4 regions of the Streptomyces sp. NPDC051555 genome follow, and region 1 is predicted to be linked to each of the others. Evidence: riboswitches for the same ligand, from Rfam matches in the RefSeq annotation. Region 1 holds a riboswitch; each other region holds the start of a gene.
The links. Region 1 has a riboswitch for cobalamin ahead of ACIBEA_RS02230 (ABC transporter substrate-binding protein). Riboswitches for the same ligand answer to the same signal wherever they lie in the genome.
Positions count from the first base shown of each region.

Region 2: it holds a riboswitch for cobalamin, as region 1 does, so the genes downstream of both, ACIBEA_RS03945 (prenyltransferase/squalene oxidase repeat-containing protein) here and ACIBEA_RS02230 (ABC transporter substrate-binding protein) in region 1, are expected to answer to the same signal.
Region 3: it holds a riboswitch for cobalamin, as region 1 does, so the genes downstream of both, ACIBEA_RS00795 (ribonucleoside triphosphate reductase) here and ACIBEA_RS02230 (ABC transporter substrate-binding protein) in region 1, are expected to answer to the same signal.
Region 4: it holds a riboswitch for cobalamin, as region 1 does, so the genes downstream of both, ACIBEA_RS20835 (energy-coupling factor ABC transporter permease) here and ACIBEA_RS02230 (ABC transporter substrate-binding protein) in region 1, are expected to answer to the same signal.

Region 1 covers NZ_JBITDP010000001.1:523,776-530,673, reverse strand. Annotated here, with positions in the region: gene ACIBEA_RS02250 (N,N-dimethylformamidase beta subunit family domain-containing protein) at 1-1,296, shown strand, start outside; gene ACIBEA_RS02245 (VOC family protein) at 1,420-1,824, shown strand; gene ACIBEA_RS02240 (ABC transporter ATP-binding protein) at 1,888-2,676, opposite strand; gene ACIBEA_RS02235 (FecCD family ABC transporter permease) at 2,673-3,734, opposite strand; gene ACIBEA_RS02230 (ABC transporter substrate-binding protein) at 3,698-4,705, opposite strand; cobalamin riboswitch at 4,752-4,887, opposite strand; gene ACIBEA_RS02225 (peptidoglycan-binding protein) at 5,234-6,046, shown strand; tRNA gene ACIBEA_RS02220 (tRNA-Trp) at 6,132-6,204, opposite strand; gene ACIBEA_RS02215 (DUF4352 domain-containing protein) at 6,389-6,898, shown strand, end outside.
Region 2 covers NZ_JBITDP010000001.1:934,501-941,398, forward strand. Annotated here, with positions in the region: gene ACIBEA_RS03935 (energy-coupling factor transporter transmembrane component T) at 1-306, opposite strand, end outside; gene ACIBEA_RS03940 (hypothetical protein) at 311-1,291, opposite strand; gene ACIBEA_RS03945 (prenyltransferase/squalene oxidase repeat-containing protein) at 1,288-4,086, opposite strand; cobalamin riboswitch at 4,196-4,334, opposite strand; cobalamin riboswitch at 4,452-4,527, shown strand; gene ACIBEA_RS03950 (hypothetical protein) at 4,670-6,082, shown strand; gene ACIBEA_RS03955 (agmatine deiminase family protein) at 6,138-6,898, opposite strand, start outside.
Region 3 covers NZ_JBITDP010000001.1:165,886-172,783, reverse strand. Annotated here, with positions in the region: gene ACIBEA_RS00800 (anaerobic ribonucleoside-triphosphate reductase activating protein) at 1-296, opposite strand, end outside; gene ACIBEA_RS00795 (ribonucleoside triphosphate reductase) at 293-2,140, opposite strand; cobalamin riboswitch at 2,169-2,352, opposite strand; gene ACIBEA_RS00790 (glycoside hydrolase family 71 protein) at 2,461-4,149, opposite strand; gene ACIBEA_RS00785 (hypothetical protein) at 4,588-4,911, shown strand; gene ACIBEA_RS00780 (DUF6585 family protein) at 5,092-5,793, shown strand; gene ACIBEA_RS00775 (GNAT family N-acetyltransferase) at 5,756-6,322, opposite strand; gene ACIBEA_RS00770 (NADP-dependent isocitrate dehydrogenase) at 6,448-6,898, opposite strand, start outside.
Region 4 covers NZ_JBITDP010000009.1:258,089-264,986, forward strand. Annotated here, with positions in the region: gene ACIBEA_RS20810 (EF-hand domain-containing protein) at 36-248, shown strand; gene ACIBEA_RS20815 (PadR family transcriptional regulator) at 304-912, opposite strand; gene ACIBEA_RS20820 (energy-coupling factor ABC transporter ATP-binding protein) at 960-1,799, opposite strand; gene cbiQ (cobalt ECF transporter T component CbiQ) at 1,796-2,545, opposite strand; gene ACIBEA_RS20830 (energy-coupling factor ABC transporter substrate-binding protein) at 2,550-2,900, opposite strand; gene ACIBEA_RS20835 (energy-coupling factor ABC transporter permease) at 2,897-3,607, opposite strand; cobalamin riboswitch at 3,637-3,854, opposite strand; gene ACIBEA_RS20840 (hypothetical protein) at 3,894-4,454, opposite strand; gene ACIBEA_RS20845 (hypothetical protein) at 4,594-4,905, opposite strand; gene ACIBEA_RS20850 (hypothetical protein) at 5,001-5,312, opposite strand; gene ACIBEA_RS20855 (L-serine ammonia-lyase) at 5,616-6,898, opposite strand, start outside.

The sequences.
Region 1 (6,898 bases):
TCCTTCGGCCTGCACGTGTCCACGACCGCGCCGCGGTTCACCGTCTCCGCCTACCGGATGGGCTGGTACGGCGGGGCGCGGGCCCGCCTGGTGTGGCGCTCCCAAGCGATCAACGGCGCCCGCCAGCCCGAGGCCGCGGTGGAGCAGGGGACGCGGATGGTGCGGGCCCCCTGGGCCCGCACCACCACCGTCGAGACGAAGGACTGGCCGGAGGGAAGCTACCTGCTGCGCTTGGACGCGCAAGGCGGCGAGGGCCAGCGGTTCGTCCCGGTCACCGTGCGGTCCGCGGCCACCAAGGGCCGTACCGTCATCGTGAACGCGGTGGCGACGTGGCAGGCCTACAACAAGTGGGGTGGGTACAGCAGTTACGACGGCCCGAACGGTGGTTTCGCCTCGCGCTCCCTGTCGGTGACCTTCGACCGGCCGTACGAGTACGACGACGGCGCGGGACTGTTCCTGGTCTACGAGGCTCCGCTGATCGCATTGGCCGAGCGGCTCGGCATACCCCTCGCCTACACCACGACCACCGATGTGGCCCGTGAGAAGCGGCTGCTGGAAGGAGCCACCACCGTCGTCTCGCTCGGGCACGACGAGTACTGGTCGCCCGAGCAGCGCGCACACATCACCGCCGCCCGGGACGCGGGGAGCAACGTCGCGATACTGGGCGCGAACTGCTGCTACCGCCGCATCCGGCTGGAGGCGAGCGACCTGGGCCCGGACCGTACGGTCGTCTGCTACAAGACGTCCTACGAGCAGGACCCCGGCTTCAAGCGGGGGCACCCGGCGACCGTGGACTTCCGCACGGCCCCCGGAGCGGACCCGGAGAGTGCGCTGCTCGGCGTGATCTACGACGGCTACCCCGTGGACGCTCCGTACGTGGTGACCAACCCGGGCCACTGGCTCTTCGAAGGCACGGGCGTGCGGGCGACCGACCGCTTCCCGCACCTGGTGGGCGTGGAGTACGACAAGGTCAGCACCGGCTTCCCGACCCCGCGCCCGATCGAGATACTGGCCCACTCCCCCGTGGTGTGCGAGGGCCGGCCCAGTCACCAGGACACCGCCTACTACACGACGCCGAGCGGCGCCGGGGTGTTCGCCACCGGAACCATGCGCTGGGTCGAGGCACTGGACGCGACCGGGGACGGACGCAGTGGCGCCAACCACGGCCTCGACGCGCGCGCCGGCGCGCTGACGACCCGGGTGACGGAGAACCTGCTGCGCGCCTTCGCAGCGGGTCCGGCCGGCCGGACCCGTCCCGCCCAGGACAACGTCAAGGCGGTGTACGGCGGTTCGTGACCCAAAAGCAGTCGCCACGGGATGGAACGGGCGTTTAGGATCACCCACACGTCATCGCGTGCCGGTCACCGTCCGGGTGAGGCATGGAGGTGGCCGTGAGGTGCCTTGCGGAGGCATTCACCCATGTCAGTCGAGTTGAACCACACGATCATCCACTCCCGCGACAACCGGGAGTCGGCCGAATTCCTGGCACACGTCCTCAGTCTCGAAGTCGGTCCCGCGTGGGGCCCCTTCGTCCCCGTCGACACCGCCAACGGCGTCCAGTTGGACTTCGCCACCGTCCCGTCCGGGACGCTCACCCCCCAGCACTACGCCTTCCTGATCTCCGAGGCGGAGTTCGACGCGTCCTTCGCCCGGATCCGGGCGAAGGACATCACGTACTTCGCCGATCCGATGCAGAAGCAGCCCGGCGAGATCAACCACAACGACGGGGGCCGGGGGCTGTACTTCCTGGACCCGTCCGGGCACGGGATGGAGATCATCACCCGCCCCTACGGGAGCGGCGCCGGCGGCGCGACCACGCGGTAGTCGGCGCGACGGTTCAAGGGGGGCGGCGCCGCGTACACCGGGCGCCGCCCCCTCGCCGTCCGCTCAGGGCAGGTAGACGATGTTCGGTGCGCCGGTGGTGGGGTGGGCGGTGATCCGTGTGCGCACGCCGTACACCTCGGCCAGGAGTTCCTCCGTCAGGACCTCTCCCGGCGGTCCGGACGCCACCGCCCGTCCGGCCTCCAGGACGTAGAGCCGGTCGCAGAAGGACGCGGCGAGGTTGAGGTCGTGCAGGACCAGCAGGGCCGTGGCGGGCAGGTCCCGGACCAGGCCGAGGACGTCCAGCTGATAGCGGATGTCGAGGTGGTTGGTCGGCTCGTCGAGCGCGAGCAGGCCGGGTTCCTGGACGAGGGCACGGGCCACGAGCGCGCGCTGGCGCTCGCCGCCGGACAGTTCGTCGAAGCGGCGGGCCGCCAGCTCCCCGGCGCCCACCGTCTCCAGTGCGCCGGCGACGCGCAGGGCGTCGGCCGGCCCGTCCTGCTCCCAGAACCGTTTGTGCGGACTGCGCCCCATGGCCACCACCTCGCGCACGGTCAGCCCGAAGGTGCCGCTCGCGTCCTGCGGTACGACCGCGACCCGACGGGCCCGTTCCTTGACGCCCAGCGAGGCCGCGTCCACGCCGTCCAGCACGACCCGCCCGCCGGTGGGCCGCAGGGTGCCGTACACGCAGCGCAGCAAGGTGGTCTTGCCGCTGCCGTTCGGACCGACCACGCCGACCGTCTCGCCGGGATGGGCGGTGAGGTCGACGCCGTGCAACAGCGGCTTCCCGTCGACCTCGTAACGCACGGCCTCGGCCCGTAGTTCCAGCGCCCGCGAGGGCGGCGACGCCGTCATCCGGTCACCCCCTCGCTGCGGCTGGAGCGCCGCAGCATCCACAGGAAGAACGGGCCGCCGACCAGCGCGGTGACGACGCCGACCGGAATCTCCTCGGGCGCCGCCGCGGTACGGGCGACCAGGTCGGCCAGCATCAGGAACACGGCCCCGCCCAGCGCGGCCACCGGCAGGAGCGCCCGGTGCCCGGCGCCGACGACCATCCGGGCGGCATGGGGAACCATCAGCCCGACGAAACCGATCGCACCGCTGAAGGCCACCAGCACTCCGATGACCAGGGAGGTCAGCACGAAGACGGCGGCCCGGAAGCGACCGGTGTCGAGCCCGAGGGTCCGCGCGTCCTCCTCGCCGGCGAGCAGCAGGTCCAGCGGCCGGGCGAGGCCGAGCAGCAGCCCGGTCCCCACGGCCAGGACGGCCGCGGGCAGGGCCAGCTCGTCCCAACGCGCCCCGCCGAGGCCCCCGAGCGTCCAGAAGAGGATGGAGCGGACCTCCTCGGCCCGCGCCGAGAGGACCAGCACCAGGCTGGTCAGCGCGGACAGGATGTACTGGACGGCGACCCCGGCGAGGATCAGCCGCCCGGTGGTCATGGTCCCGCCGCGCCGGGCCAGGGCGTACACGGTGACCAACGCGCCGAGCGATCCGACGAACGCGGCCAGGGGCAGCGTGACGCTGGTCGCGACGCCCGCTCCGAGGCCGAGCACGATGACGGCCACCGCGCCCGCAGAGGCCCCGGAGGACGCGCCGAGCAGGAACGGGTCGGCGAGCTGATTGCGCACGAGGGCCTGCAACACGGCCCCCGTCACGGCCAGTCCGGCTCCGACCACGGCCGCCAGCAGCACGCGCGGCATCCGGACGTCCCACACGATGGAGGCGAAGGCACCGGGGCGCGGTCCGTCCGCCACGATCCCCAGCACCTGGCCGGGAGCGATCCGCACCGGCCCCAGGGCCAGGCCCGCCACCGCGCAGGCGGCGAGCGCGAGGGCGAGGAGGACGAGGACGAGCGGGGTGCGGCGGCGGTCCGCCCTCACCGGGCGTCGGGGTGCAGCTGACCGGCGAGGGATTCGACGGCGTCGGCGACGCGCACCCCGAGGACGGCCGAGGACAGCGGCAGGACCACGAACCGCCGGTCCCTGATCGCGGGAACCTGGGCGAGGGCCGGGTCGTTCAACAGGCGCTGCTTCTTGGCTTCGACGCCGGTCCCGCCGTAGTCGTAGATCAGCACGATGTCGGGCTTGCGCTCGATGACCTTCTCCCAGGACACGTCGCCGAAGGTGTCCTTCAGGTCGGCGAAGGCGTTCGTCCCGCCCGCCAGCGAGACGATCTCGTTGCCGATGCCGTTGCCGCCCGAGGTGAAGGCCGCCGTCTCCCCGGAGTCGTAGACGAAGACGGTCGGGCGCGTCGTGTCCTTCACGCGTGCCGCGACGGCGTCGATGCGGCGCTGCTCGTCCTCGATCAGCCGCGCGCCCCGGTCGGGCACCCCGAAGGTACGGGCCACCTCGGTGATCTCGGTCTTCAACTGCTCGAATCGGACGGGGCCCTGGGTGCAGTACTCCACGCTGAGACGGGTGTTGATACCGCTCTTCCCCAGCGTCTCGCGGTCGCGCCCCTGGGACTTGTCGAAGGCGCTGGAGTAACCCCCGTAGACGAAGTCGGGGTTGGCGCCGAGGAGCAGCTCCTTCGACGGGTACTCCTTCGCCAACACCTTGATCTTGTCGTAGGCGGGCCGGTACGCGGGCAGGACGGCGTCGTCGATGTAGGCGGTGCCGGCCATCCGGTCGCCGAGGCCGAGGGCGAGCAGCACCTCGGTGGCGTGCTGGTTCATGGCGACGGCGCGCCGGGGCGGTTCCCGGTACGTCGTGGTCACACCGCAGTTGGTCACCGTGTACGGGAACCCCGCGGCGCCGGACGTCGGCCGCGCCGCACCCTCGCCCGTCGCTCCCTCCTCGGCGGCGCCGCACGCGACGAGCGGTATCAGGAGGGTCAGGGGGGCGAGCGGGGTGAGCGCGCGCAGGGCGGCGCGGAAACGCGACATGGCGGAGCCTCTCCGGGGGATCCTCGTCCCCTGGTCGAAAGGAAGTCGAAAGGAAGAGGCGGCACGTCAGTGTCTGACTCCCGGACCCGCGAGGGCCCGGTCACAGTGGCGGGACCGTACCGGTTTCACACCGGTTTCCTGGTACGCGCCGCCCGGGGGTAACCCGGACAATTCTGCCAGACCATCCGCGCCCTGGTGCCGGCGCCCGACCGCCCGCGCCGCCCGCGGAGCCCCGTGGGCCGCCGACCGGGCCCGGCCGCATTGCCGTTGCCCCGGATCGCGGCGCCGCTGGTGGCCACGAGAAGGAGCTGAATCGATACAGCAGCTCAGGGACGCATCGGCCGCCACATTCGGGGGGACCACTTGGGAGATCAACAGCTCCTGATACCTCACTCGGGCGGGCCCCGTCCGGCTGCCGGCTGCCCGCCCGCCCGCCCGCCGCGACGCTACCGGACGACCCGCGCCGTCCGAGGCGCTCCCCGAATTCCCACCGCCCCGGTCACACCCCGTCACACCTGGAGGATCCCCATGAGCACCTCACCCCAGTGGCGGCAGCTCACCGACCACCTGATGTCCGTACCCGAGCAGATCTACGAAGGCTGGAACAGCACCGTCGGCTGGGACAACTACACGCGTTGGGGACGCGAGTTCGGCGAGGACGGAGTCGCGTGGTGCGTCATCTTCGACTGGTGCACCTACCACGACGCCGGTCTCGACGCGATCGTGCCCAAAGTCGACAACGTCTCGGCGTTCAGCGACTGGGCGCAGCGCCGCGGCCAGTGGTCCGCGTACCCCAGCGCCGGCGCCTGGGTGAACTTCGGCAACGGCGCGCACACCGAGATGGTCACCGGCTTCGACGCGGACACCGTGTACACCAAGGGCGGCAACTCCATCCGGGCCGGGGCCGTGGACCACGGGCAGGGCAACGGCGTCTGGTCGCACTCCAACCCCCGCCGCAGCAGCTACGTCACCGGTTACTTCGCCCCCCGCTACCCGGACGGCGAGTGCCCGCCGACCGCCGATCCCCAGGACCCCCGCGGCGGGAGCGCCATCACCGCCTGGCGCTGGGCACCACCCGTCACCGCGCCCACCTTCGAGCCGTTCCCGGGCGCGGCCTGGTTCACCACGGGCCGCCGCTCGCCGATCGTCTCGGCCATGCACGACCGCCTGGTCGCCGTCGGGTGCGACCGGTACGAGTCGAGCCGCGACAAGGACGTCATCGGACCCGGTGACAAGACCAGCTACGAGGCGTGGCAGCGCACGTGCGGCTTCACCGGTACCGCCGCCAGCTGGCCCCCCGGCCGCACCACCTGGGACCTTCTCCAGGTCCCCAACGTCTGATCCGAACGCCCCGTGGACCACCCGAACGCCCGAAGCCCGGGGTGAACGCGGCGCGTTCACCCCGGGCTTCGGGGGGTTTTCCTTGCAGGGGCGGCAGGACTCGAACCTACGACATTTGGTTTTGGAGACCAACGCTCTACCAACTGAGCTACGCCCCTTCGATGGCCTTAGCTTCGCACGCGGCACGCGGATGATCCAATCGTTTCCAGCATGTGGTCATCGGACGGGATCAGCGGCCGCTCCCGGGGCGCTCCCCGGCCCCGGCGGGGAGCGTCGCAGGTGGCGGGGCCGGGCGCCGAGGGGGATGGTGGGAGGTGGCCCCACGCCCGAGGAGGTTCCGCCATGCGCCGTCTGTGGCCCTCCTTCGCCGCGCCCGCCCTCACCCTGACCCTCGCCCTCACGCTCGCCCTCGCCGCGCCGACCCTCCTCGGAGCCGGACCCGGACCCGGCGTCGCGGAAGCGCAGGGCCGGCTCCCCGCGGGGCCCACCGGAGAGACGATCTCGCTGCGCGGCAATGGGCCCGGCGAGCTGCTCGACGTCACCCTCGTCGCCGTGACCGATCCGGCGACCCCGCGCACCGCGGATCCCGCACGGGATCCGGCGCAGCGGCTCGTCTCCGTCGAGTTCCGCCTGGTCAACACCGGGACGGCCGCCTACACCGACGCCCCGCGCGACGGCTCGTACCTCCTGGACCTGGGCGGCAAGCGGTATTCCGGTGTGGCCAGGGCGACGACGGCCGGGACGGAGTTCCCGGACGGACACTCCCTCGCGCCCGGCGACCGGACCACCGGCAGCGTCACCTTCGAGCTGCCCCGCGACGCCCGCCCGTCGGCGGTGCAGTTCGCGCTGAAC
Region 2 (6,898 bases), 410 kb from region 1:
GGTGGCGAAGACCGCCCGGAAGGTCACGCGGATGGCGACCACGGTCAGCGCCAGGTAGAGGTAGTACTGGAAGCCGCGGGCCCAGGGGGCATCGGTGCGGCGCACGGTGATGACGTAGCCGAGGACGGCCAGGACGAGGAACAGCAGCAGCGGATTGTTGGTGCGGCTGACGGCGGTCGCGAGCGCGAGGGCCCAGATCCACCAGGCGACCGGGTGCAGGGTGCGGGGCAGACGGCGGCCGCCCGCGTCCGGCGCGGAGCCGGCCGCGGGCGGCGCGGCCGCCGCGGTGGTGGTGGTGCGTGCCACGCGGCTACTCCGTACGACGGCGGCGCGCGGCCGCGAACACGGCGGCGCCGGCGATCAGGAGCACCAGCGCCCCGGTGGCGACGGCGGGCAGGTACGAGCCCGCGTCGTGGGCGGCATCGGCGGCGGGCGCCGCCTCGACCACCTGGGGACCCGGCGCCGGGGCGGCCACCGCGGGAGCGCTGGTCGACGGAGTCGCGGTGGGCGTCGGCGGGGCGCTCGCGGCGGGGCCGACCGGCGGCGTCGGGCCGGGCGGCGAGGTCGAGGCCGCCGGGGCGGGCGCCGCCGGGGGCGCCGCGGCCGGGGGCGGGTTCTCCGGTCGGGGGCCGGTGTCGACGTTCGGCGGGAGGGGCGCGGCGGTGCGGGTGTCCTGGGGCGCGGGCCCGCCCGTCGGGGCGGCGTTGTGCGCGCGCAGCTGATCGGGGGTGACGGAGGGCTTGCCCTCGGTGCCCTCGACGTTGGTCGCGCCGAAGATCCACAGGTCCACGCTGCCGGGCTTCGGCTTGTAGAGCATGGCGCCGAGCTGGCTGTACTCCCAGGTGTTCTGACCGGGGCCCGCGTGCCAGTACGACCAGTACGCCGAGGCGGGCGGCGTCAGGACGCAGTCGTCCTGCTGCGGCGTCGGGAACTGCTTGCCGCCCTGGTAGCCGCTGTAGCCGATCCGGCAGATGAAGGCGGGGCCGTCGTGGCCGGTGCCGGTGGTGGCCCAGCCGCCCTGGTTGAGGAGTTCGTAGCCGGTGGTGGGCGTCGTACCGCAGGAGCGGTAGACCGGCCCGCCCCAACGGCTGAAGTCGACGGCGAGGACCGCTCCCGAGCTGGTGGTGCACCGGCCCATCGGCTGCGGTGAGGCCCCGGCCGGGGCCGCGGTGGCGGTCAGGGCCGCCACCGCCAGCCCCAGTGCGGCGGCCGTGCGGGCCGGCGCGCGCGCCGCGCGGGCGAGCGTCGTTCCCGGATCCCGGCGCGTCGTCCATCGCTCCCGGCGCGTCATGCTCCGCTCCCGGTGCGCTCGCGGCGGCGTCCGGCGGCGCGGGTGACCGCCCAGCCGCCGAGGACCAGGAGGAGGGAGGCGACGGCGAGGGCGCCGACCTGGGTGCCGGTGGAGGCGAGGCCGCCCCCGCCCGAGCCGCTGGTCGAGCCCGCGCCGGATGCCGAACCGCCGGCGGAGCCCGCGCCGCCGCTCTCGCCCGGGGTGACGATGACGGGCGAGCCGTTGCCGCCCGAAGGCCGTCCGGACGTGCTGGGAACGGGCTCCGGGGTGGTGCCGTTCAGGTCGCGGGTCAGCAGGCCGAAGGAGATGCCGGTGGCGCCGCCGACCGCCTGGGCCGAAGCGCGGACGTCGGATCCGGCCTGGCCCTCCTTGGCGATCCGGAAGCCGCCGTCGCCGTTCTGCTGCGAGCGCAGGAACTTTCGGGCCTTCGCGATGCGGTCGGTGTACTTCGCCGCGTCCAGGGACATGCCCTGCACGGCGAGTGCCGCGGAGTTGACGGAGTTCCCGGACGCACCGGGGAAGCCGCCGTCGTCCTTCTGCTGGGCGGCCAGCCAGGCGATCGCCTTGTCGACGGCCGTCTGCGAGCCGGCGTCCGGGAGCAGGTCGAGGGCCATGGCGGCCATCGCGGTGGAGTCCACCTCGTCCTGGCTGGGCTCGCCGATGAGGCTGGGCCACGCCCCCGAGGGGCTCTGGAGGCCCTTGAGGAAGGCGACGGGCTCGGCCGCGGCGGCGCCCTCGCCGGCGCGGACCTGGGCGATGACGCCGAGGGACTGGGAGAAGACCGAGGTGGCGTAGGTGTAGTTGCCCTTCGCCGCGCACTGCTGGGGCGTCTCGCTCTTGGCCGGGCAGATCCCCTTGGCGAGCGCGCCGATCAGGTCCTGGCCGCCGAAGTGGCGGGGGTCACGGCCGACGGCCTCGGCGAGGAGGGCCGCCTTGCCGAGGGAGCCGCCGCCCGCGTACGTGGTGCCGATGAGCGTCCAGTCGTTGACGGTGCGGCCCGTGCCGTCCTTGCCGCCCTTGTCGAGGAAGTCGACGATGTTGCGCAGGGTGGTGTTGTCCCGGCCGGTCGCGGCGAGCGCGTAGGCGCCGTCGATGGTCAGGCCGTAGTCGGCGAAGCCGGTGCCCGCGCCGCTCTCGTAGTACCGGCCCTGGACCAGCCGGCTGCGGTCGGCGAGGTACGCCGTGCCCTTGCCCAGGTCCGGGCCGTCACCGGCCGGCGGGGTGGTGGTGGGCGGGGTGGTCGGCGTCGGGTCGGCCGGCTCGGTGGTCAGCAGGACCAGGTCGCTCTTGGCACCCGCGACGGCGGCCGGGGCGGTGGCGAACATCCGGGAGTCGGTGTCGTTCTCGTCGAAGCCGAAACCGCCCGCGGGGAGGAACTGCCGCTTGGAGAGCCAGGAGAGACCGGCGTCCGCGAAGGCGTCGTCGCCGAGGGCGCGCAGCGCCTGGGCGGCCCAGGCGGTGGCGGCCGGGCTGCCGGTGGTCTCGTAGGGGGCCGAGGGCCAAGCACCGGTGGGCAGTTGGGACTTCTTGAGGCTGCCCCGGGCCTGCTGCACGATCGCGCCGTACCCGCCGGCGCGCTGGAGGGCCAAGGTGATCAGGCCGGTGGCGATCGGGTCGCTGTCGCACCAGCCGCCGGAGCGGATGAGGACGCCGCTGAAGCCGCCGTCCTCGCACTGGAGGCCGACCAGCCGGTGCACGGCGGCGGCGGGCGGGGTGACCCCGCCGCCGAGCAGCGCGATGACGGCCATGGCCTGTGCGTCGGACTGGCCGGTCGTGCGGAAGTCGCCCTTGGTGAGACAGCCGTCGACGGGGTCGCCGTCACCGATGTCCCGCGGGCACACGTACGTCAGGAGGTCGCCCAGCAGGTCGTGCCCGCCGAAGGCGCGCGGGTCCTTGCCCGTGGCCTCGGCGACGAGCGCGAGGCGCGCGGCGGCGGTCGCGTCGGGGATCCCGCCCTTGCCCGCCGGGTAGGCGTAGGCATCGGTCTGCGCGGGTGTGGCCAGGAAGTCGGCCGCCTTCTTCGCCGCCGGGCTCTTGCGGTCCGCGGCGGTCAGCGCGAACACGGCTTCCGTGGTGAGGAAGTGGTTCGGGGCCGTCGCCCCGTCGTCGACGACCCGTTCCCCGTCCGTCAGCTTCCCGGTGATCCAGCGCAGGGCGGCCGGTACGTCGACCGCCCCCGCGGGCACGGTGGGCGGAGCCGTGGGCACGGCCGGGTCGGGGGTGACGACACCGCCCGCCCGGACGTCGTCGGGGGAGAAGGCGGGCTTGCCGGAGGTGCCGCCGATGGAGGTGGCGCCGTACACCCAGGCGTCCACGTCGCCGGGCTTCGGGTTCCGGGCCATGGCGCCCAGCGGGCTGTAGGTCCAGTTGCGCTGCCCGGGCGAGGCGATCCAGTAGGACCAGTACGCGGTGGCCTGCGGGGTGACGGTGCAGGGCTCCTTGTCCGGAGTCGGGTACTGCGTACCGGAGTCGAAGGACCCGTTGCCGATGCGGCAGACGAAGGCGGGGCCGTCGTGGACGGTTCCGGTGGTCGTGAACCCGGCGGTGTGCAGCAGCTCGTACCCCGTCGTCGGGGTCGTGTCGCAGCCGCGCCGGACCTTGCCGCCGAAGGGGCCGAAGTCCACCGCCACGATGGCGCCGGTGGTGGCCGTGCACTGCTCGATCGGGTCGGCGTGGGCGACCGGGGGAGGAGTGAGGAAGGCCACTGCCGCACCGAGCGTCAGGAAGGACGCGGTGACGAGCGAGAGGAACCGCCGTCTCGGCCGCGTCCGTTGCGCCTGCTGTTCGGTCCCCACCGCGGCCCTCGTCTCTGCCGGGCGGCTGCGTGCGTGGCGATCCGCCCCCACACGGCCCTCGGGCCACGGGGGAGCTGTTACGACCACGCCGTAGTCCGCGACGGCGCTCTTCGTGCTGTGTTTCGGCCCCAGGCATTCCGACTCGCCCGGGTCGAACCGGGCCTACGGTTGCGGGTCAGCGCCGGAATTCGACCGGCTTCCCCTGGAGCTGAGCAGTTATCAGCCGGAGTGCAACACGGATTGCGTGGAGGCGTCAAGGTGGCCTGCGTCTCAGGCGACGTCCCCACGGCACGGGCCGGTCCGCCCGCGGGCCGGACGGCTGGCGGTGGCTTGATCACTCGGGTAGCGTCCAGGGCTGCCACATGGGGGAACCCGGTGAGAATCCGGGGCTGACGCGCAACGGTGTGGGACGGCGGGGGCCGTTCCGGAGCCCGAATGCCCATACGGCGATGCAGCAACAGGTAGCCGTACCACGCGTTCCGGACGGCGGCTCTCCGGCCCGTGCCCCAGCCGTGTCCCTACGACGGTGACGTGAGGCCCGAGCGGTGAGCGGCCGGCGTCCGCCGATTTCCAGGAGCAGGCCATGTCCCGTCCCCGTACCTCCCGCCGCCTCGCGCTCGCGGTCCCCGCCGCGCTCGGCGCGCTCGTCCTCACCGCGCTGCCCGCCTCGGCGACCTCCTCGCCGGCGCAGATCGCGACCTCCAAGACCAACGGCGTCGCCTACCTCAAGTCCCTCCAGGCGGCGGACGGTTCCTACGCCGGCTCGGGCCTGTCCAACGAGTGGGCCTTCAGCACCTTCGCCGCCACGGGCACCGCGGTCGTCGACGTCTACCCGGGCGGCGACACGACGAAGAACGCGCGCACGGTCTACCGCAACCTGCTGTCGACGTCGGGGTGGCCACAGGCCGCCCCGGTGGTCACCGACTACGAGCGCGGCGCCCTCAACGCCTACGCCGCCGGCATCGACCCGGCCCGGGTCTCCGCCTCGCGCAACCTCGTCGCGAACATCTACTCCTACTGGCAGACGGCGGAGGCCGGTTACTTCGGCCCTTCCGGAAACTTCAACGGCACGGTCTTCGCCGCGCTCTCCCTGCGCGGTGCCAAGGCCCAGAGCGGCGCCGACCGCATCCCGCAGGCGCTGACCGACTCGATGGTCACCCGCATCCGGGCCAACCAGCACGCGGACGGCGGCTGGACGTACCAGAAGGGCGAGGGCAACCCCACCGTCCTCAACTCCGCGAGCGACGTCGACATGACCGGCTCGGCCATGGCCGCGCTCTGCGTCTCCGGCGTCCCGAACACCGACACCGGCGTCGTGAAGGCGAAGAACTTCCTCAAGAGCACGCTCGTTTCCGGCAGCGGTGCCTTCAACTCCCTCTATGGGGTCAACACCAGCTCGAACGGCTGGGGCGTCGCGGGCCTGAACGCCTGCGGATTCAACCCGCAGACCGGAGACTTCCTCACCGGCAGCGGCAAGACCCCCGTGGACTTCCTGATCGCCAACCAGTACAACCCGGCGGGCGGTTTCAAGTACAAGCCCTCCGACACGGCCCCCACCGCCTACGCCTCGATCGACGCGCTGCGCGCCGTCGCGGGCGGCGGCTTCACCACGGCCCCGCCCGTCCCGCTCACCCCCGGGGCCCCGCAGTGGGTGGCCCAGTCCGCCTTCACGGCCGGGACCGCCACCAAGCTGGCGCTCACCGTCGACGACGGCGCGGGCAACCTCAAGGTCTGCTCGGTCGCCTTCACCCCGACCGCGGCGACCACCACCCTCGGCGACGTCCTGACCGCGGCGACCACCGGCGCCACCCCCTCGGGCTGCGTCACGAGCGTGACCCCCGCCTCGGGCACCGGTACGATCACGGCCGTCAACGGCAAGGCCAACAGCGGCGGGAACACCTGGAAGATCAGCGTCGACGGCTCCGCCTTCGCCGGGGCCCTGCGCGAGACGGTCATCAACGTGGGCGACACCATCGCCCTGCGCTGGGGCGCCTGATCCCGTCCCGGGTACGGGCCCCCGCACGCGGGGGCCCGTACCCGGTCGCTCCCGTCTATGCGGCGGGCTTGCCGGGCTGGTCGTGGGTGGAGCAGTGGATGCCGCCGCCGCCCGAGGCGATCGTGTCGATCGAGACCGGTACGACGTCCCGCTGGGGGAAGTGCTCCCGCAGGATCCCCCGGGCACGGTCGTCCGCCTTGGCGTCCCCGAACTTGGGCATGAAGACGGCGTCGTTGGCGACGTAGAAGTTGGCGTAGGTGGAGACGAAGTCGTCGCCCTCGCCCCTGATCCGGTTCAGGTCGGGCTGCGGGAGGTCGACGATCTCGAAGCGCCGGCCGCGGGCGTCCGTCGTCTTCGACAGGACGGACCGGGCCTGGTCGGCGGAGCGCGACCAGGAGTCCGGCGGGGTGCTGGGGTGGGCGCGGTCCAGCAGCACCACGCCCGGAGCGGTGAAGCGCACCAGGCTGTCCACATGGGCGTCGGTGATGTCCTCGCCGCGCACGCCGGCGAGCCAGACCACCTTCTCGACGCCCAGGGTCTGCTTGAGTTCCGCCTCCAGGGCGTCCCGGCTCTTGCCCCGGTTGCGGTTGTCGTTGACGATCGAGCTCTCGGTGATCAGCAGGGTGCCCTGGCCGTCGGTCTCGACGGAGCCGCCCTCGGCGACGAAGGGGGCCTGGACCCGGGGGATCCCGTACTTCTGGAGCACGGCGCGGCCGACCGCCCCGTCGTTCTTGTGCTCCTGCTTGTTGCCCCAGCCGTTGAAGTTGAAGTCGACGCCGATGACCTTGCCGCCCTCCTCGACGAAGACGGGCACGG
Region 3 (6,898 bases), 360 kb from region 1:
GTGTGCAGGCCCACCTGGTGGCCCAGCGCGCGGGCCTCCCGGATCGCCTCGGCAAGGTCGCGCTGGAGCAGGGGTTCGCCACCGGAGAAGACCACGCCGTCGAGCAGACCGGTGCGCCGCGCGAGGTGGCGCAGCACCTCCTCCCAGCTCACGGCGGCGGGTGCGAGCGGGGAGAGCAGGTCGGGGTTGTGGCAGTACCCGCACCGCCAGGGGCAGCCCTGGCAGAAGACGGTGCTGGTCAGCTTGCCCGGCCAGTCGCAGGTGGACAGTCGCGACCAGCCACCGATCCGGATCACGCCCCGGCTCCCGCTCCCGCGCCTGCGCCCGCGTCCGCATCCGCATCCGCATCCGCATCGGGCGCTCCCTCGACGTGCCGGAAGTGGACGCGCTCGGCGTGCTCGCCCTTCTTGCCGATGTTGAAGGAGGACACCGGCCGGTGGTAGCCCATGACCCGCGTCCACACCTCGCAATCGGCTCCGCACCGCGGGCAGTTCGGCTGCTCGCCCGCGAGGTATCCGTGGTCGGGGCAGATCGAGAAGGTCGGGGTGACCGTGAGGTAGGGCAGCCGGAACCGCTCCAGGGAGCGGCGCACCAGGGACCGGCAGGCCTCGGCGGTGGGGATCCGCTCCGACAGGTAGAGGTGCAGGACCGTGCCGCCGGTGTACTTGGCCTGGAGTTCGTCCTGCCGCTCCAGCGCCTCGAAGGGGTCGTCGGTCCAACCAACCGGCAGTTGCGAGGAGTTGGTGTAGTAGGGGTTGGCGTCCGTGCCCGCCTGGAGGATGTCGGGGTAGCGCCGCCGGTCCTCCTTGGCGAAGCGGTACGTCGTCCCTTCGGCCGGGGTGGCCTCCAGGTTGTAGAGGTTCCCGGTGCGCTCCTGGAACTCCACCATGCGGGCGCGGACGCGGTCCAACAGGCGGACGGCCAGCGCGTGCCCGGCCTCGGTGGTGATGTCGTCCGCGTCCCCGGAGAAGTTGCGGATCATCTCGTTGATCCCGTTGACCCCGATGGTCGAGAAGTGGTTGCGCAGGGTGCCCAAGTAGCGCTTGGTGTAAGGGAACAGCCCGCCGTCGATCAGGTCCTGGACGGTGATCCGCTTCAGCTCCAGGCTGTCCTTGGCCAGCTCGCACAGCCGGTCCACGGCCGCCATCAGGGCGTCCTCGTCGCCCGCGTGGACGTGGCCGAGGCGGGCGCAGTTGAGCGTGACCACGCCGAGGGAGCCGGTCTGTTCGGCGCTGCCGAAGAGACCGTTGCCGCGCTTGAGCAGTTCGGTGAGGTCGAGCTGGAGGCGGCAGCACATGGAGCGGATCATGTTCGGGGACAGCTCGGAGTTGATGAAGTTCTGGAAGTACGGGAGCCCGTACTTCGCGGTCATCGCGAAGAGCCGCTCGGCGTTCTCGCTCTCCCAGGGGAAGTCCCGGGTGATGTTGTAGGTCGGGATCGGGAAGGTGAAGACCCGGCCGGTGGCGTCCCCCTCCGTCATGACCTCGATGTAGGCCCGGTTGATCAGGTCCATCTCGATCTGGAGCTCGCCGTAGGTGAAGTCCACCTCGGCGCCGCCGATCACGGGGACCTGCTCCCGCAGGTCCTCGGGGCAGGTCCAGTCGAAGGTGAGGTTGGTGAAGGGGGTCTGGGTGCCCCAGCGCGAGGGCACGTTCAGGTTGTGCACCAGCTCCTGGACGCACTGCCTGACCTGGGCGTACGTCATCGCGTCGAGGCGGACGTAGGGGGCGAGGCAGGTGTCGAAGGAGGAGAAGGCCTGGGCGCCCGCCCACTCGTTCTGGAGGGTGCCGAGGAAGTTGACGATCTGGCCGACGGCCGAGGACAGGTGCCGGGGCGGGCCGGAGTCGATCTGGCCGGGGACCCCGTTGAACCCCTCGGTCAGCAGGGTGCGCAGGGACCAGCCCGCGCAGTAGCCGGAGAGCATGTCCAGGTCGTGGATGTGGAAGTCGCCCTCGCGGTGGGCGCCGGCGATCTCGGCCGGGTAGACGCGCTCCAGCCAGTAGTTCGCCGTCACCTTGCCCGCCGCGTTCAGGATCAGCCCGCCGAGCGAGTAGCCCTGGTTGGCGTTGGCGTTGACCCGCCAGTCCCGGCGTTCCAGGTATTCGGTCACGGTCTCTACGGCGTCGATGGCAGCAGTCACGGCAGCCCTCCCACGAGGCTCGGCACGGAAGTGTGGTTCGTTCGCCGGCAGGTGTCGGACTCGCGCGGCGCCCCGTCCCCGTCGGGGGAAGGGCGTGCGCTCACCGTTGCGGGGCAGTCCCGGATTCGCATCGGGTTCCCTGTTGCCTCGGTCGGGGCGGACATGAGCGAGCATGAGCGTGGCCCCGCCGAACCGGCAGGGCCAACACTACATATGGATACGACCGCCCAGTGCGACCACTACATATTGGGTGACCTTCGCCCTGGGAGAGGGTCCCAAAGTCCCTCCCGCCCGCCGGCCGCTCTCCCGCGCCGGCGCCGCTACGACGCGCGACCGCTGGTGGCCCCGTAGTACTGGAGGTCCTGGACCGCGACCTCGCGGTCCACCGGGTACGGCAGCTCGACCGCGGTCGAGGTGGCCCCGTCGCGGACCGCGCGGGCGGAGCTGGTGCCGGAGCGCAGCTCCAGCAGGTGCGACCGGACCCCGGCGGGGGCCTCGTAGGCGTCCGCGTCCCCGCCGGTCGCGGTACGGACGGTGGCCGGCGCGGTCAGGAAGCTGAGCACCTCCACCGCGTCCCGGGGCGCGGCGCTGCCCTTGCGCAAGGACATCACCAGGGACTGGGTCCCGGTCGGGTCGGCCGCGGCGAACTGGGTGCGCGAGGTCAGGTAGAGCGTGTCCCGGACGATCTCCGGCCAGGCGCCCGTCTTGAACCGGGTCAGGTAGTAGGAGGAGATGTCCAGGTAGGTGTGGCCGTTGTGCAGGGAGGGGGCGAACTGGCTGCCCTCCGAGTAGTCGTTCCAGGTGGTCAGCTGCACCCAGTCGGCGCCGTCGTCGATGGCGTGCGTCCAGGTGGAGCGCAGGGTGGCGGTGTTCCCCGCCTCGTCGTAGATCCCCTGGTTGGGGCGGGCGTCCTGGACGGAGACCGGTTGCATCCAGATCTTGCCCGCCTCGTGCGCGCGCCGGACGTCGCCGGCCGCGCCGTCCTGGCCGACGTAACTGCGGCTGCCCCACTCGGAGAACCCGTAGCTGATGGGCGCGAACCGCGCGCCGTGCGCGCCGAAGTCGAGGAAGAGCGGGACGAACGCGGTGCGGATGCCGTGCTTCGACTTCAGCAGGTCCAGTACCCGGGTCCACCAGGCGACGTCCTTCTCCTCCGCCTTGAACGGGGAGACGACCAGCCGTCCGTCGCCGAGCCGGTGCGCGGCGGGCGCCTTGCCGAGCGCGGCGAGCGCGGCCGCGAGCACGGCCGGGTCGTCCGTCGTGAGGGAGGTCATGTCCGGCATCAGCATGACCTTGAAGTCGGGATCGACCGAACGGGCGGCCTCCATCAGGAGGTTGGCGCGGTCCCAGTTGGGGCCGGAGAGGGAGAGCAGGTCGAGGGTGAAGCCGTCGATCCCGGCTGCGCGGGCCGTGCGCACCTCCTGACGGAGGTTGGCCAGCTCCCAGTTGCCCTGTTGGGGCGTTACGGGCAGCGGTCGGTCGCGCAGCAGCCCGCCGTAGCGCTCGTGCTTGCCGCTCTCCCCCGCCGGGGCGAGGTAGTTGCGGGTGTAGTAGTCGCCGTCCGCGCTCGCGTTGTCGAGGGAGAGCGGGTAGGGGGTGAAGTAGTGGGCGAAGACCAGCCTCTTGCCGGCGCGCAGCGCGGTGGCGTCGGGCAGGTCGAAGGGCAGGGCGCCGGCGGGCCGCCCGCCGCCGCCCGCCGCGCCCCCGGCGTCGCCGGCGCCCGCGCTCCCCGACGCGGCGGGGTCCGGGCTCGCGTCGGGGGCGCCGCTCCCGGGGGCGCCGGGGGAGCGGCCGTGGTCGCCGGGTCCGGTGGACCAGGGCGCGCCGATGTCGGGCGCCGAGCGGTCCGGGCGGGGTCCGGCGGAGAAGGGGTCCCAGGCGATGCCCGTCGCGGCGAACACCCCGACGAGGAGGAAGCCCGAGACGAGCGCGGCCAGCAGCATCCGGCCGCCGCGCAGGCCCGGGCGACGGCGGTGCGATAAGGGCCGGCCCTGTCGCTGCGCACTCATCCTGGTCCCCTTCCGGAACGTGCCCGTGTCCGGGGCTGCACAGCAGTAGAGCCGATTCCCGACATCCGGACAACCGTTCCCCCTCCGGTCGGACCGGTCGCGTACGTCAGGGGAACCACGCCGACTACGCAGAGCGTCTCGACGGCCGGGGGACGGTCAACACCCTGTACGGAATGCGAAATTCCCCTGGCCTTACGGCACAACTGGCGCATAATCGACCGCACGCGGCTCGAATCAACCCTGGCGCCGCGCTGGGCCACGCATGCAATGGGGGGCATCGTGCCGATGGGGGATCCGAACGGGAGACAGGAACGGCAACCGGGGTGCACGGGGACGCTGCCGGCGACCTCCGCCGAGTTGTCCCGGCTGCTCACCGCCGTCCGGCGGGGGCGGGTGCTGACGGTGACGGGAGGGTTCGGCGCCCCACGGAGCCTGCTGGTGCGGGAGATGGCACGGCGCCTGACCTCGAACTTCTGCGACGGGGTGGCCGTCGTCACCCTCGAATACGCCTGCGGGGTCCGCGAATTGGTGGGTGTGCTGGGCACCGTACCGGGGATCCCCTACCTGCCGCGCGGGTCGGCCAACGCCGCCTCGTGGCTCGCGGAGCGGGACATGCTGCTCGTCCTGGACGGCTCCGACCGACTCACTCCCGAGGCCCTGAACTGGCTCCGGGCCCTCCTCGCCCGCGCTCCGGGGCTGCGGATCCTGGCCGCCGGGCGCTACCCGCTCGCCCTGGAGCAGGAGCGGGTCCACCGCCTCTGATCCGATTCCCTCCCCGGGGTGAGCCGGATGGCTCCACACTGGTCCCCCGATCGCCGATCGGCGTACATCGAGGGGGATGTGATGAGTGATCAGGACGTACCGGCAGCCTTAGGCCGGCACGAGAGGACCTTCGCGGCGGGTTCGGGCAGCGGACCCTCCAGGGCGCGCCGGCGCAGGTCCGTGAACCTCAGCGTGGGCACGGTGGTGTTCTTCTTCGCGATGGTCAGTCTGGGCATGCTCGCGGCGGGCAAACCGCTCGTCGTCTCGCTCCTGCCCCTGGTCCTCGGTGGGGCGGCGTTCCTGTGGATCTGGCGCCACAGCATGTGGACCATCGACATCGAACCGTACGACGAGGTCGAGTTGTACGAGAACGGGCTGCTCGGGCGGGCGGGCCGCAAGCAGCGGGCCCTGCTCTGGAGCGAGGTCTCCTCGTACGAGGTCGGTCTCTACCAACCGCCGCTGAAGGTCACCGCGGACGGTGTGGAGCCCACCCGGTCGCACGGCACGAAGGTGCACTTCTCCCGGGACGGCGACGGCGACTTCGAGGTGATGCTCAGCGGCATCGCGGAGGGCGACGCGCTCATGGCCGAGGTGTCCCCCCGGATCATGGCGCACCTGCTGCCCGCCGCCCTGGAGACGGTCCGCTCCGGCCGGGCGATGGAGTTCGGGCCGCTCTCGGTCGATGCCACCGGCATCCACCGGGGCGCCCGCACGGTCACCTGGGACGACTTCGACGCCTTCGTGGAGAACCCGGGGTCGAGGGTGGCCGTGCGGGACGTCAACGGGAAGGAGTCGCTCCACAGCAAGGCGAGCGAACTGCCGAACCAGGCGGTCCTGCACGCACTCATCCAGCGTTTGCAGGCGGAGCGCTCGGCAGGTTGAACCCGGGCCATTCCTCGGCGAGCAGGCCGAGGATCACCTCGTCGATGAAGGCGCCGTTCGCCCAGCCGGACCGGCGCAGGGTGCCTTCGAGGGTGAAGCCCGCCGCTTCGGCGGCGCCGATCATCGCGGCGTTGTCGGCGAGGGTCTCCAGCTGGAGGCGGTTGAATCCGCGCACGGTGAATCCGTAGTGGCACAGGAGCAGGACCGTCTCCAGCCCCAACCCGCGCCCGCGGCTGCCGGGGCGCAGCGACAGACCGAGGTGCGCGAAGCGGTTGTGCGTGTCGATGCCCCAGAGCAGCGCCTCGCCCGCGAGCTCCCCGGTGGCCAGCTCCACCACCGAGAAGCAGGCGGACTTCTCCGAGGGCCCCGCGGGTTCGTACGGTGAGTGCCCGCCGGCGACGGGCAGGGGGCTCCAGGGCCGGGAGTCGGCCCGGGAGTGCATGGGCACGTCGTCGTACAGCTCGGCGTGCAGGACGGCCACGTCATCGGGGTGTCGGGCGCGCAGCCCGACCAGGTGTCCATTGATCACCCGGTATTACTAGCCGCCACGGGTCGGGGCACACAACCGGATTACGTCCGCACGCACGACCGCCCCGGCCGGAGGGTTCCGGGCCGGGGCGGAGCGTCGCATGCCCGGGCGGGCGCGCGGTGGGATCAGCCCAGGAGCGCGAGCGCCTGGTTCAGCGTCTCGGACGGACGCATGACGGCCGTGGCCTTGGCGACGTCGGGCTGGAAGTAGCCGCCGATGTCGGCCGGGGAGCCCTGGACCGCGATCAGCTCGGCGACGATGGTCGCCTCCTGCTCACCGAGGGTCTTCGCGAGGGCCTCGAAGGAGGCCGCCAGCTCGGTGTCCTCGGTCTGGCGGGCCAGCTCCTGCGCCCAGTACAGGGCGAGGTAGAAGTGGCTGCCGCGGTTGTCGATGCCGCCGAGGCGACGGCTCGGCGACTTGTCCTCGTCCAGGAACGTGCCGGTGGCGCGGTCCAGGGTGTCGGCCAGCACCTGGGCGCGGGCGTTGCCGGTGGTCTGCGCGAGGTGCTCGAAGGAGACGGCCAGCGCGAGGAACTCGCCGAGGCTGTCCCAGCGGAGGTAGTTCTCCTTGACGAGC
Region 4 (6,898 bases), on a different contig from region 1:
GAGCCGGTCAACAAGCACCAAGAAGGGGTGGATCCATGGCGGACATCGAGAGCGCGCGGGCGACGTTCGACCGCTTCGACGCGGACGGCGACGGCTTCGTCTCGGCCGACGAGTACAGCGCGGCCATGAAGGCGATGGGCGACGCGTACGTCACCGGTGCGGTCGCGGACGCGATCGTCGCGAGCAAGGACGCCAACGGCGACGGCCGCATGAGCTTCGACGAGTTCTGGGTCTCCCTGAACAAGTAGTCCCGGTCAGCGGTACCGCACGCGCCTGCGCCCCCACCTGCCGGGGCCAGGCGCGTCAGCGACCGCCGGGCTCCACCGCGCGGCCGCCGGGCTCGGCCGCCGGCCCATCGGGCTCCTCGCGGGGCTCCGCGGACAGCCGGTCCACCTCGGCCACGGCCTCCTCCAGCCAGCTCAGCCAGAAGGTCTCCAGGGCGAGCCCGCCGTGCAGCACGAGCCGCCGCACCCGGTCCTCGTCGGCGTCCCGGCCCGGCGGGAAGTCCCGCTCGTCGATGGCCCGGTACTGCGCCAACTGACGCCGGTGCAGCTCCAGGTGGCGCCGCAGCTCCGGCCCCAGCCCCCGCACCCCGACGACCCCGGCCGCCCGCACCCGCAGCAGCAGCGGATCCCGGATCGGCTTGGGATCCTGGCTCTCCCCGATCCAGCGCGCCAGTTCGGCGCTCCCGGCCGCCAGCACCTCGTACTCCTTGCGCTGGCCGCGTACGGGCTGCTCGCTCGGCAGCGCGCGGATCAGCCCGGCCTCCTCCAGCCGCCCCAGCTCGCGGTAGATCTGCTGGTGGGTGGCCGACCAGAAGTACCCGATCGACTTGTCGAACCGCCGGGTCAGCTCCAGTCCGGAACTGGGCTTCTCCAGGAGCGCGGTGAGGATGGCGTGCGGCAGCGACATGCGGTCATCCTAGGTTCGCCCGGACCGGGCACCTCCCCGGGCGCCGCTCAGCGCCAGGCGGCCAGGGCCTCCGGGGTCGTGGGACCCGGGGTCTGCGGGGAGAGCAGGCCGTGGGCGCGCAGCAGGGCCGTCACCGCGGGGGACCAGGCGGCGCGCAGGCCCGCCGAGGCGAGCAGCTCGGGGTCCGCGAGCAGGGTCCGCGCCGGGCCGAGCCGGATGCCGGCCGGGGTCAGGACCGCGGCGTCGTCGGCCCACCGCACGGCGAGGTCCACGTCGTGCGTCGCCATCACCACGGTCGTCCCGGCCGCCCGCAGGCCCGCCAGGGCCTCCAGCAGCCGCTCCTGGCCGTCCGGGTCGAGCCCGGCCGTCGGCTCGTCCAGGATCAGCACCCGGGGGGCCATCGCCACGGCGCCCGCGATCGCGGCCCGCTTGCGCTGACCGTAGGACAGCAGGTGCGTCGGCCGGTCCCGCAGCGCGGTGATGTCGAGGGCGGCCAGCGCCGCGTCGACCCGGGCCCGTACCTCCGGGGCCGCCAGCCCCAGGTTCATCGGGCCGAAGGAGACGTCCTGTTCCACGGAGGCGGCGAAGAGCTGGTCGTCCGGGTCCTGGACCACCAGTTGCACGGCCTTGCGCAGCCGGGTCAGCCCGGCGCGGTGGTACGAGACCACCGCCCCGTCCAGGTGCAGCTCGCCCGCGTCGGGGCGCAGCCCCCCGCTGAGCAGGCGCATCAGCGTGGTCTTGCCGCTGCCGTTGCGGCCCAGCAGGGCCAGGGCCCGGCCCGGGGCGATCGGGAAGTCCACGCCGGACAGCACGGCGGGCCCGTCCTCGTAGGCGTAGCCCGCGCCCGCCAGCCGGACGAGCGGTTCGGGTTCCACGGGTACGTTCACGAGACGAAGCCCTTCGAAGCGAGGGTGACGGCGACCAGCGCGGCGAGCAGGGCTCCCGACGCGGTCAGGAACCGCCAGGACGGGGAGGACTGCGGTACGAGCACCCGCAGCGTGCCGTCGTAGCCGCGCCCCGCCAGCCCGCTCTGGAGCCGGGACGCGCGGTCGAAGGCGCGGACGAAGGCGGTCGCGGCCAGCCCCGCCACGGACCGCCACGCGGCCGCCCGGCCGCTGTGCCCCAGCCGGGCGGCCTGGGCCCGGCGGACCTGGGCGAGGGAGTCCAGCAGCAGGAAGCCGATCCGGTACATCACCAGCGCCACGTCGACGACGGGCGCCGGCACCCCGGCCCGCACCAGCCGGGGCAGCACGTCCGAGACCGGGGTGGTGAAGGCGAACAGGAGCACGCCGAGCGAGGCCGCCGACGTGCGCAGCAGCAGCTCGACGGCGTGCCGCGGGCCGTCCGGGGCCAGGGAGACCAGCCCCGCCGGGCCGCCCACCGCGAGCAGCAGGGGAGCCGCCCCGGTGAAGCAGAACCCGAGCGGGATCCGGAAGGCCCGCCACAACTGCCGCGGGGGCACCCCCGCCGGGCCGAGCAGCACGGCGAGGGTGGTGGCGGCCACCAGTGGTCCGCCGGGCCAGGGCGGCAGGCAGACCGCGGTGACGGTCAGCCCGAGCCCCAGCAGGGCCTTCTCCAGGGGGTGTCGGCGGCGCCAGCGGCTGCTGTGCGCCGCGGCGTCGATGGGCAGCACCGCCTCACGCGCCCCGGGAGCTCTGGTCGTCCCCGTGGCCCGCGCCGGCCGCGACGGCGCTCTCGCCCTGACGGCGCCCGCGGCGCACCCCGAAGTAGTAGGCGAGCACGCCCGCGCCGAGCGCCGCCTGGAGGGCGAAGAGCGCCGACTCGACCTCCCCGGAGGGGGGTTCGTACAGCGGGGAGAACCACGGCTCGTAGTCCGGCCTGAGTTCCGTGATCGCCGTCTCCGCCTGCGCGTCGGCGCCGGCGAACGGCTCCTCCTTGCCCTCGCCGAGGCCCAGGGCGATCGGGAGCACCGCCAGCGCCGCCACCAGGAGCAGCAGCAGGGTGTTGATCTTCGCGTTCCTGGTCATCGGACGGCCGTCCCCTGCTCGTGGCGCGCGGTGGTGCGGGCGCCGGTCAGCTTGGCCACGCCGAGCCGCACCAGGTCCGACTTGCTCGACTGCATCAGCAGCCGCATCACGAGCACGGTGAGCAGGCCCTCGCTGACCGCCAGCGGGATCTGGGTGACGGCGAAGATCCCGCCGAACTTCGCGAGCGAGCCCGCGAAGCCGGACGCCGGGTCGGGGAAGGCCAGTGCGAGCTGCACGCTGGTCACGCAGTAGGTGATCAGGTCGGCGAAGAAGGCGCCGCAGAAGACCGAGACCATCAGGGGCGCGTCGAACCGCTTGAGCAGGCGGTAGACGGCGTACCCGGCCCAGGGGCCCGCGATCGCCATCGAGAAGACGTTCGCGCCGAGCGTGGTCAGCCCGCCGTGGGCCAGCAGCAGGGCCTGGAACAACAGGGTGATCGTGCCCAGCACCGCCATGATCGGCGGGCGGAACAGGATCGCACCGAGCCCCGTCCCGGTGGGGTGCGAGCAACTGCCGGTCACCGAAGGGATCTTCAGGGCGGACAGGACGAAAGTGAACGCACCGGACGCCCCGAGCAGCAGGGTGCTCTCGGGATGCGCCTTGACCTCGCGGGTCAGGGCGCGCACTCCGTGGACGACGAAGGGGGCGGACGCGACGCCCCAGGCGGCCGCGTGCAAAGGGGGTAGAAACCCCTCGGCTATATGCATGTGTAGGGAGACCTCTCCAGCACCTCGTGGATGGAACAACGCACCCCGGTCGGTCTCCTGGCTCACGGGTGCTGATGCCGCGGCGCCGCCTTCCCGGCCCGGGCGGTCTCCCGCCCGGTCCAGTGGCTCCCCGCGGGGATGGCGCCGGACTTCCCGTTCACAGTGGCGAGGGCCGCACCGGTTTCCCACCGGTTTCCCGTACACCAAGGCCCGTTGACCCTACCTGACCAGGGGCAACGGGCCGTCGGCGGCGCCGTCGTACAGGTGCGCGCGGCACCCAGCCGTCTCAGCAGACGTTCGGGTGGGCGATGTCGACCACGAAGCGCTCCGGGTTGTGGAGCGTGGAGGTGGTGAACTGCGGTGCGGTGTCGAAGGCGGCGCCGAAGGTGACGTACCCCTCGAAGTCGCCGGTGAAGGCGAGGCCCTTGAGCTTGCTGAGGTAGATCTTCTGGAGCCTGGGGCCGGTGTAGACGGAGTGCCCGGCGTCGTCGTGCGCCTGGGCCGGGTGCAGGCGGATCTCCAGGAAGTACGTCCCGGCGAGCGGGACGGGCTTGCCGGAGCCGTCGTAGACGAGCTCGGAGACGGGAGTGACGGTGACCCCGGGGACGTAGCCCTGGAGGTCGATGACGATCCGGTCGTAGGTGCAGTGCCCGCCCCAGCGGGCATTGGTCACGAGCGGGGTCTGGGTGGCGGAGGCGGAGGCCGGTACGGCGAGGCCGAGTCCGGCGGTGAGGAGCAACCCGGCGGTGACGGCCGCCAGCCGCCGCCGGTGGACGGAGCCGGGGCGCGTACGGCGCCGCAGCGAGTGGACGGAGTTGCGGACGGAGCGTATGAGGTGGTCCAGCATGACGTCCCCCGATTCTTCGGATGTGGGGACAGTAGTGTCATCGTGGAAGACACGCCATACGGCCTCGCGGTTGCACGCGGCGCACGGGCCGGGGCCCGGCCCGCCGATGCGGACCGGGCCCCGGGAGCGGTCGTGCGCCTTACGGGACCGGGTTGAAGACCACGGACTCGTGCGTGTTGGACTGCCCGATGGCGGTGAAGCCGGAGCCGTTCGACTGGGCCGTGTTGTTCTGGTTCGACGCTCCGGAACCGGTGGCGACCTGCTGTGCGGTGGAGGAGTTGCCGAGGTTGCTGCCGCCCACCCCGCTGCCGAGGATGCTGGCGACGGCCGCGTTCGACGCGTTGGCCGCGCCGGCTCCGTTGTCGGCCTGCGCCACGCCCGTGCACAGGGCGGCGGCGAGGGGGAGCGCTGCGAGCGCCGCCATCACGCGGATGGTGCGGATGCTTGCCATGATCGAGTCCTCCAGTGGGCAAAAAGCGGCACGCGGCGCACGGGCCGGGGCCCGGCCCGCCGATGCGGACCGGGCCCCGGGAGCGGTCGTGCGCCTTACGGGACCGGGTTGAAGACCACGGACTCGTGCGTGTTGGACTGCCCGATGGCGGTGAAGCCGGAGCCGTTCGACTGGGCCGTGTTGTTCTGGTTCGACGCTCCGGAACCGGTGGCGACCTGCTGTGCGGTGGAGGAGTTGCCGAGGTTGCTGCCGCCCACCCCGCTGCCGAGGATGCTGGCGACGGCCGCGTTCGACGCGTTGGCCGCGCCGGCTCCGTTGTCGGCCTGCGCCACGCCCGTGCACAGGGCGGCGGCGAGGGGGAGCGCTGCGAGCGCCGCCATCACGCGGATGGTGCGGATGCTTGCCATGATCGAGTCCTCCAGTGGGCAAAAAGCGTGTGGTCCAAGGCGGTTGGCCGACCGCCGGGTGCTGCGTGCAACGTCGCAGGCCCCACTTTTGCGTACCGGATCATGAAGAAACCAGCCCAGACGCGATGGTTCCCCCTCAAGCATGATCAATCCAGTTCAAACAAATGTTTCCCGCCATTTATGCGGTCTGGATTGTCGAGAAGGGGTGCGTCTGGGCTGGTCGGTGCCGTCCGCGCGGACGGCGGGTGCTGCGGGTGCGCCGGATGATGTGGCGGGTGTGACGGTTACGGGATCAGGTCCCGGTCAGCACTCGATGACGTTGACCGCGAGCCCGCCGCGGGCCGTCTCCTTGTACTTGATCTTCATGTCGGCGCCGGTCTCCTTCATGGTCTTGATGACCTTGTCGAGGGAGACCTTGTGGCTGCCGTCGCCGCGCATCGCCATCTTCGCCGCGGTGACGGCCTTGACGGCCGCCATGCCGTTGCGCTCGATGCACGGGATCTGCACCAGGCCGCCGACCGGGTCACAGGTCAGGCCCAGGTTGTGCTCCATGCCGATCTCGGCCGCGTTCTCCACCTGCTCCGGGGTGCCGCCCAGCACCTCGGCGAGGGCGCCCGCCGCCATCGAGCAGGCCGAGCCGACCTCGCCCTGGCAGCCGACCTCGGCGCCGGAGATCGAGGCGTTCTCCTTGAACAGCATGCCGATGGCGCCCGCCGAGAGGAGGAAGCGGACCACGCCGTCCTCGTCGGCGCCGGGCACGAAGTTCATGTAGTAGTGCAGGACCGCCGGGATGATGCCCGCCGCGCCGTTGGTGGGGGCGGTGACGACCCGGCCGCCGGCCGCGTTCTCCTCGTTGACGGCCATCGCGTACAGCGTCGCCCACTCCATGGCGTGCGCCTGCGGGTCGCCCTCGGCGCGCAGCTGGCGGGCGGTGCCCGCGGCGCGGCGCTTGACCCGCAGCCCGCCCGGCAGGATGCCCTCGCGGGACATGCCGCGCGCGACGCAGGCCTGCATGACGCGCCAGATCTCCAGGAGGCCCTCGCGGATCTCCTCCTCCGTGCGCCAGGCCTTCTCGTTCTCCAGCATCATCGAGGAGATCGACAGGCCGCTCTCGTTCGCGAGCCGCAACATCTCGTCACCGGAGCGGAAGGGGTACTTCAGCACCGTGTCGTCGAGCTTGATCCGGTCCTCGCCGACCGCGTCCTCGTCCACGACGAACCCGCCGCCGACCGAGTAGTAGGTCTTCTCCAGCAGCGGGTTGCCCGTCTCGTCGTAGGCGAAGAGGGTCATGCCGTTCGCGTGGTACGGCAGCGACCGGCGGCGGTGCAGGATCAGCTGGTTCGGCTCGTCGAAGGCGATCTCGTGGCCATCGCCTATTTCCGCGCCCAGCAGGCGCAGCCGACCGCTCTGGCGGATCCGCTCGACCTCGGCGTCGGCGGTCTCCACGTTCACGGAGCGGGGGGAGTGGCCCTCCAGGCCCAGCAGGACGGCCTTGGGGGTGCCGTGGCCGTGCCCGGTGGCACCGAGCGAGCCGAAGAGCTCGGCCCGTACGGAGGAGGTCTGGGCGAGGACACCGTCCTTCTTCA